2 regions of the Xenorhabdus griffiniae genome follow, and region 1 is predicted to be linked to the other one. Evidence: predicted binding sites of a transcription regulator. Region 1 holds the regulator's gene; the other holds the start of a gene.

Region 1 (3,946 bases):
TGCCATTACACAAAAAGGAATAAGAATGGCGATAAATGAAGGTTGACTTAATATGGAGATCAAATAAATAGTGATCATGCTTACAGCATAACCTACCAACAAAAATGGGAATACCGTTTCACTTTTTACTTTTTCCAGTAAGATACGGCAACCATACCCGCCAATCATAAATGCCAGAGTTTGAGGAATATAACTTAAACCAATATCGGTAGGATCATAACCCATATCTTTCAGAATGGTTGGTGAACCCGTTAGCCAGGCAAAAAAACCGGCACTGCAAGATGCGTAGATCAATACATTTCCGTTAAAAACTGGAGAAGTTAATAACGTAAAGAAAGAAACCGCTTTTTTATCAGTGCGGGTTTCAATATTAGTACGTTTATTAGTCAGGAAAAATGTGGGTATTAACAGCAATATCGTTACTATCATTAAAATAAGGAAAATGACTCTCCAGCCACTATGCGTCAATAACCATGCCCCCAACAAAGGAGCAAGTGCAGGAGAAAGGGCAACCAAAGGCATGATCATGGCAAAAACACGTTTGGTACGCTCTGCATCATATCTGTCGACGACCAAAGCTTGCCAGGTTACCGCAGCGGAACAAACGCCCACAGCCTGCATAAATCTCAATACCAGTAATTGGATCGGATCTGTTATCCAAAGCATACCTAAACAACTAATGGAAAACAGGGACAGGCCGATAATAAGAACAGGTTTTCTGCCTAACCGGTCAGACAATTGACCCCATAAAAGTTGTGCAAAAGCAAATCCGGCAAGAAAAATGCTAAGGCTTGCACTGATAGCATTAGTTGATGTACCTAATTCTGCTTTCATTGCATCAAAAGCGGGCAGATACATATCAATGGCCAAATAGCCTAACATGCTTAAGCCAGCGAGATAAGACATAAATGGAATGGTGTTTTTATTTGTTGTCATTGTGTTAGTAGTTAGATTTTGTCGTGGATAAGGAAATAGTTGGCTTATTTTATATAGCATGATTTTTACTTGTGAAACGGTAATATTTGCACCATGCTGTGAAAAAAATTGAAAGGAAGATATATGTGGTCTGAATACTCTCTGGAAGTCGTTGATGCTGTTGCCAGAACAGGAAGTTTCAGCGCGGCTGCATCAGAACTTCATCGTGTGCCTTCTGCTATCAGCTATACGGTAAAACAGCTTGAAGAATGGCTGGCAGTTCCTCTGTTTGAACGTCGTCACCGTGATGTCGATTTAACGGAAGCGGGAGCAATTTTTGTCAAAGAAGCGCGTTCTGTTATCAAAAAAATGAATCACACTCGGCATCAGTGCCAACAGGTTGCTAATGGTTGGCGAGGGCAATTTAGTATTGCGGTTGATCAGGTTGTAAAACCAGAGCGAACGCTTCGGCTAATTTTGGATTTTTATCGCCATTTCCCAGATATTGAGTTACTTATCTATCCTGAAGTTTTCAATGGCGTATGGGATGCTCTGGTGGATGGCCGAGTGGATGTCGCCATCGGAGCGACACGTGCTTCCCCTGTTGGTGAGCGATATAGCTTCAGGGATATGGGGTTCATGCCTTGGCTGTGTGTAGCCAGTCCAGAACACGAACTGGCAGTAATATCGGGAAAATTGAATGATGACCAAATGCGACCTTATCCCAGTTTATGTCTTGAAGACACAGCGCGCAGCTTACCTAAACGTGATACATGGGCTTTGGATAATCAGCGGCGATTGATTGTGCCTGATTGGGATGTTGGATTAAGTTGCTTGATGGATGGATTGTGTGTAGGCATGGTGCCTAAGCACCGTGCGCAACCGCTGATCCGTAAAGGCAAATTGATGACACTTGAACTTGAACAACCATTGCCTGACAGCCCATGCTGCTTGACATGGTCGCAAAAAAGCCATTCACCGGCATTAAGCTGGTTACTTGATTATCTGGGGGATAGCGAAACGCTTAATGCCGAATGGCTGCAAGAAAATTAACTGTCAGCGGCGATAATCGATAAAAGGTCCATCTGCAACAGAGCGCCGTTCAACAAGGCGTGGGTGGACTTCGATAGTTTGTACATCCTCACGTTTATTGACTATCCTGTCCAGTAACATTGAAAAGGCCATTTGCCCTAAACGCTCTTTGGGTTGGTGAATGGTTGTCAATGCTGGCGTAAAATAGCGGGCATTACGAATATTATCATAACCGATAATTGAAATATCTTGCGGAACACGCAAACCCAACTCATCAGCTGCACAGATCGCTCCCATAGCCATGACATCTCCACCACAGAAAACAGCAGTTGGACGATGTTTTTGATTCAGGATCTTATACATGGCTTGGTAACCGGACTCAGGTTCAAAATCACCTTGTACAATCCACTCATCCCGAATAGCGATATTGGCTTCTTTTAGTGCCTTAAGAAAACCTTGGTGGCGGCCTCCTCCCGTATTTCTTGCCAATGGTCCAGGAATGGATGCAATATCACGATGACCGCGTTCAATAAGATAACGGCCAGCCAGGTAACCACCATGAAAGGCATTATCAATAATTGCATCGGTAAAATCACCTCTGGATTCTCCCCAATCCATGACCACCATAGGAATATTACGATAGCCTTCCAACATACTCAAAAGTTGCTCAGGGTATTCTGAACACATTACCAGCAAACCATCTACTCGTTTTTGTGCGAGCATCGCGAGATATGCTTTCTGTTTATCAAGATTGTTATGAGAATTACATAAAATCAGGGTATAACCTTTGCTATAGCAGCTATTTTCAACTGATTCTATGATCTCAGCAAAGTATGGTGCTTCACTTGATGTTGCCAGCAACCCAATGGATTTGGTGTGGTTAACTTTTAAGCTACGGGCAACCGCACTGGGAGAATAGTTCAATTCTTTAATAGCGGCCCAAACTGCGGCCTTTGTATCTTCGGCGACGAAACGGGTTTTATTGATAACATGGGATACGGTTGTAGTCGAAACACCAGCGCGTTTGGCCACATCTTTAATCGTTGCCATGAAAAAAGGACTCCTGACCTTCTGGTCTAATTTATATACCCTTTATCTTTCTTTTCGGGTATAGCTATTTGTTAATCGTTTACCAATATATTTGTATACAGGGTGATGGTTGGCAATAATTTAGCGGTAAACCTTGAATTTTGTCTGATCTAGCTCAAAAGTGAAAGTAATAATCGATGCTATAAAGAGTATGGATTAAATCTTGCGGTATGATTTTTAGATAGTATGGCAAATAACCGCTTAAAATTTAGGATGTTGAGGTGTCTTAATTTTCACATTGAGGATGTTCTATGGATACAGATCTGAAATTGGGATTATTGGCCGCCAGTAGTGCATTAATCATGATTGTTTTTCTGGGGAGCCTCTGCCTGATCTGATCAAGATCTAAAAGAATTTGTAGCCCCACTTATCTTAAGGGCGGGTTTTCCAACATGTGCAATATCGCAAATAAAGGAAAAGCCCGCCCTTATTATTTCAAACTAGTATAAGAATTAATCTTATTAAGCTAAGTTTTCTTCAACAAAGTTCCAGTTGACCAGAGCCCAGAAGTGCTCCAAATATTGAGGGCGAGCATTGCGGTAATCGATATAATATGCGTGCTCCCAAACATCAACAGTCAGCACTGGCTTATCTTCGCCAGTCAATGGCGTTGCTGCATTAGAAGTGTTAACGATAGCCAAAGTACCATCAGCTTTCTTGACTAACCAAGTCCAACCAGAACCAAAGTTTTTCAGGGCTGCATCAGTGAATTGCTGTTTAAATTCAGCAAAAGAGCCGAAAGCATGACTGATAGCATCTGCCACTTTTCCGGTGGGTTCGCCACCACCATTTGGTGACAGGCTGTGCCAGTAGAAAGTATGGTTCCAAACTTGTGCTGCGTTATTGAAGATGCCACCTTCAGATGTTTTGATGATCTCTTCCAGTGATTTTCCGGCAAATTCAGTATCTT
Region 2 (3,946 bases), 2.1 Mb from region 1:
GCCAATAACTAATATGTTCATCTGGAGCTCCTATTAATAAGACATAAGTTGTTAATGGCGAAAATGGCGCATGCCAGTGAAAATCATGGCGATGCCGTGTTCATTGGCAGCGGCAATCACCTCATCATCACGAATGGAGCCACCAGGTTGGATAATACAGCTCACACTTACAGCGGCTGCGGCATCAATACCATCACGGAATGGAAAAAATGCATCTGAAGCCATGGCACAGCCCTGAACTTCCAATCCTTCATCTGCTGCCTTAATGCCGGCGATTTTGGCAGAGTAAACACGGCTCATTTGTCCGGCTCCAATACCAACGGTCATATTATCCTTGGCATAAACAATCGCATTGGATTTGACGAACTTAGCAACTTTCCAGCAAAACAGAGCATCCTGCATTTCTTGTTCCGTTGGCTGACGTTGGGAGACAACAACCAGATCATCGTTTGTCACCATACCTAAATCGCGATCTTGGACCAGCAAACCGCCGTTGACACGTTTGAAATCCAAGCCGGCAACCGGAGAATGCCATTCACCACACGCCAAAACGCGGACATTTTGTTTTGTTGCCAGAATTGGCAGTGCTGCTTCACTAACGGAAGGCGCAATGATGACCTCAACAAATTGACGTTCAATAATGGCCTGAGCGGTGTTGATATCGAGTTCACGGTTGAAGGCTATAATGCCACCGAATGCGGAAGTAGGATCGGTTTTAAAGGCGCGATCGTAGGCGGTATGGATATCAGAACCAATCGCAACGCCACAAGGATTGGCATGTTTGACAATGACACAAGCTGGTTCGGAAAAGCTTTTTACACATTCCAGTGCGGCATCGGTATCTGCGATATTGTTATAAGAAAGTGCCTTACCTTGTAACTGGGCTGCCGTAGCAATTGAAGCTTCTGCGATTTGGTCTTCTATATAGAAAGCGGCATCTTGGTGGCTGTTTTCACCATAACGCATATCCTGCTTTTTAATGAAGTTGAGATTCAGCGTGCGGGGGAAACGTCCTGATGGCTGATCAGTTTCGCCATAATATGGCGGAACCAACTTGCCAAAATAATTGGCAATCATGCTGTCATAAGCGGAGGTATGTTCAAACGCCTTGATGGCTAGATTAAAGCGAGTGGAGTGTGTCAGTGAATTTTGATTGTTGTCCATCTCCTCAATAATTTTGTCGTAATCCTGGCTATTGACAACAATCGCCACATCTTTGTGGTTTTTAGCCGCGGAGCGAACCATTGTTGGGCCGCCAATATCAATATTCTCTACTGCGTCTTCCAGAGAGCAATCGGGTTTCGCTACGGTTTGAGCAAAGGGATAAAGGTTAACAACCACCATATCAATCTGTGAAATCTGGTGTTGTCCCATCACTTCATCATCTAATCCACGCCGACCCAAAATGCCGCCATGAATTTTAGGATGGAGTGTTTTGACACGCCCATCCATCATTTCGGGAAAGCCTGTATAGTCAGAAACCTCGGTGACATTCAATCCTGCTTCGGCCAGCAGACGAGCAGTGCCTCCCGTTGAAAGCAGTTCGACACTGCGATTGGATAAGGCTTTGGCAAATTCAACAACCCCCGCTTTGTCAGAAACACTTAGCAGGGCACGGCGGATTGGACGAAGCTGTTGCATTGGTGTGATCCCTTGAATTTCATAAAACAAGAATGTGCTATTGGGGAAAATCCACTGATTGAGAGAAAAAAATGATTTCTGCAATAACATTTCAAAACAATCTGAAAAAACACTTGGTGATTTTTCCTTCGCAGATTGTAACGAAAACGTTTGCGTGATGCTCGATAAATTTTATCAAAATATCACTTTGTGGATAAATCTGTGCATATGTAGGTATAAAGCAGTGTTTTGCTGTGTAATTCATCAAGCGATAATTATTTCAAAAAAAACTATTGCCAGCGCCGAAAAACTCCCTATAATGCGCCACCACTGACCGACGCTGAGCTGAAACAAGCCGCGAAGGCCGGTGAGAGAAAAGGGAAAATAATCGCTTGACTCTCAAGGCGAAAAGCGTAAGATACGCAGCCTCGCAACCCGGAAGACGCTTCCGGTTGCCAATGCTCTTTAACAAGTTAATCAGACAATCTGTGTGGGCACTCGCAAGAGACTATCGAATTGCCGCAAGGCAAAAAAGATTCAAGTCTTAAAGAGTGACTAAGCAGTTAATTCATTATGAACTAACAGTGAAATTCTTTGAGCATCAAACTTTTAATTGAAGAGTTTGATCATGGCTCAGATTGAACGCTGGCGGCAGGCCTAACACATGCAAGTCGAGCGGCAGCGGGGGAGAGCTTGCTTTCCTGCCGGCGAGCGGCGGACGGGTGAGTAATGTCTGGGGATCTGCCCGAGGGCGGGGGATAACCACTGGAAACGGTGGCTAATACCGCATAATCTCTAAGGAGCAAAGTGGGGGACCTTCGGGCCTCACGCCTTCGGATGAACCCAGATGGGATTAGCTAGTAGGTGGGGTAATGGCTCACCTAGGCGACGATCCCTAGCTGGTCTGAGAGGATGACCAGCCACACTGGGACTGAGACACGGCCCAGACTCCTACGGGAGGCAGCAGTGGGGAATATTGCACAATGGGCGCAAGCCTGATGCAGCCATGCCGCGTGTATGAAGAAGGCCTTCGGGTTGTAAAGTACTTTCAGTGGGGAGGAAGGCACAGGGTCGAATACACCCTGTGATTGACGTTACCCACAGAAGAAGCACCGGCTAACTCCGTGCCAGCAGCCGCGGTAATACGGAGGGTGCAAGCGTTAATCGGAATTACTGGGCGTAAAGCGCACGCAGGCGGTCAATTAAGTTAGATGTGAAATCCCCGGGCTTAACCTGGGAATGGCATCTAAGACTGGTTGGCTAGAGTCTCGTAGAGGGGGGTAGAATTCCACGTGTAGCGGTGAAATGCGTAGAGATGTGGAGGAATACCGGTGGCGAAGGCGGCCCCCTGGACGAAGACTGACGCTCAGGTGCGAAAGCGTGGGGAGCAAACAGGATTAGATACCCTGGTAGTCCACGCTGTAAACGATGTCGATTTGGAGGTTGTGGCCTTGAGCTGTGGCTTCCGGAGCTAACGCGTTAAATCGACCGCCTGGGGAGTACGGTCGCAAGATTAAAACTCAAATGAATTGACGGGGGCCCGCACAAGCGGTGGAGCATGTGGTTTAATTCGATGCAACGCGAAGAACCTTACCTACTCTTGACATCCACGGAATTCTGCAGAGATGCGGAAGTGCCTTCGGGCACCGTGAGACAGGTGCTGCATGGCTGTCGTCAGCTCGTGTTGTGAAATGTTGGGTTAAGTCCCGCAACGAGCGCAACCCTTATCCTTTGTTGCCAGCACTTCGGGTGGGAACTCAAGGGAGACTGCCGGTGATAAACCGGAGGAAGGTGGGGATGACGTCAAGTCATCATGGCCCTTACGAGTAGGGCTACACACGTGCTACAATGGCAGATACAAAGAGAAGCGACCTCGCGAGAGCAAGCGGACCTCATAAAGTCTGTCGTAGTCCGGATTGGAGTCTGCAACTCGACTCCATGAAGTCGGAATCGCTAGTAATCGCAGATCAGCATGCTGCGGTGAATACGTTCCCGGGCCTTGTACACACCGCCCGTCACACCATGGGAGTGGGTTGCAAAAGAAGCAGGTAGCTTAACCTTTTGGAGGGCGCTTGCCACTTTGTGATTCATGACTGGGGTGAAGTCGTAACAAGGTAACCGTAGGGGAACCTGCGGTTGGATCACCTCCTTACCAAACGATAGTGATTGTGCAGTGCTCACACAGATTGTCTGATAAAAGAAGAGACGGAAACGAAATAGGCTTGTAGCTCAGGTGGTTAGAGCGCACCCCTGATAAGGGTGAGGTCGGTGGTTCAAGTCCACTCAGGCCTACCAATTTTGCTGTCCGGTGACATGGGGCTATAGC

The links. Region 1 encodes PurR, which represses purine synthesis genes. Its sites were predicted from a motif close to CANGCAAACGTTTGCNTG; they were not measured.
Region 2: a site for PurR is predicted at 1,781-1,798, ahead of purH (bifunctional phosphoribosylaminoimidazolecarboxamide formyltransferase/IMP cyclohydrolase). Genes of this name have one in related genera too.

The regions. Positions count from the first base shown of each region.
Region 1 is NZ_CP147737.1:2,548,873-2,552,818, reverse strand. It holds gene punC (purine nucleoside transporter PunC) at 1-936, opposite strand, end outside; gene punR (DNA-binding transcriptional activator PunR) at 1,060-1,968, shown strand; gene purR (HTH-type transcriptional repressor PurR) at 1,972-2,997, opposite strand; gene sodB (superoxide dismutase [Fe]) at 3,498-3,946, opposite strand, start outside.
Region 2 is NZ_CP147737.1:413,999-417,944, forward strand. It holds gene purD (phosphoribosylamine--glycine ligase) at 1-21, opposite strand, end outside; gene purH (bifunctional phosphoribosylaminoimidazolecarboxamide formyltransferase/IMP cyclohydrolase) at 52-1,641, opposite strand; rRNA gene WDV75_RS01870 (16S ribosomal RNA) at 2,231-3,772, shown strand; tRNA gene WDV75_RS01875 (tRNA-Ile) at 3,839-3,915, shown strand; tRNA gene WDV75_RS01880 (tRNA-Ala) at 3,936-3,946, shown strand, end outside.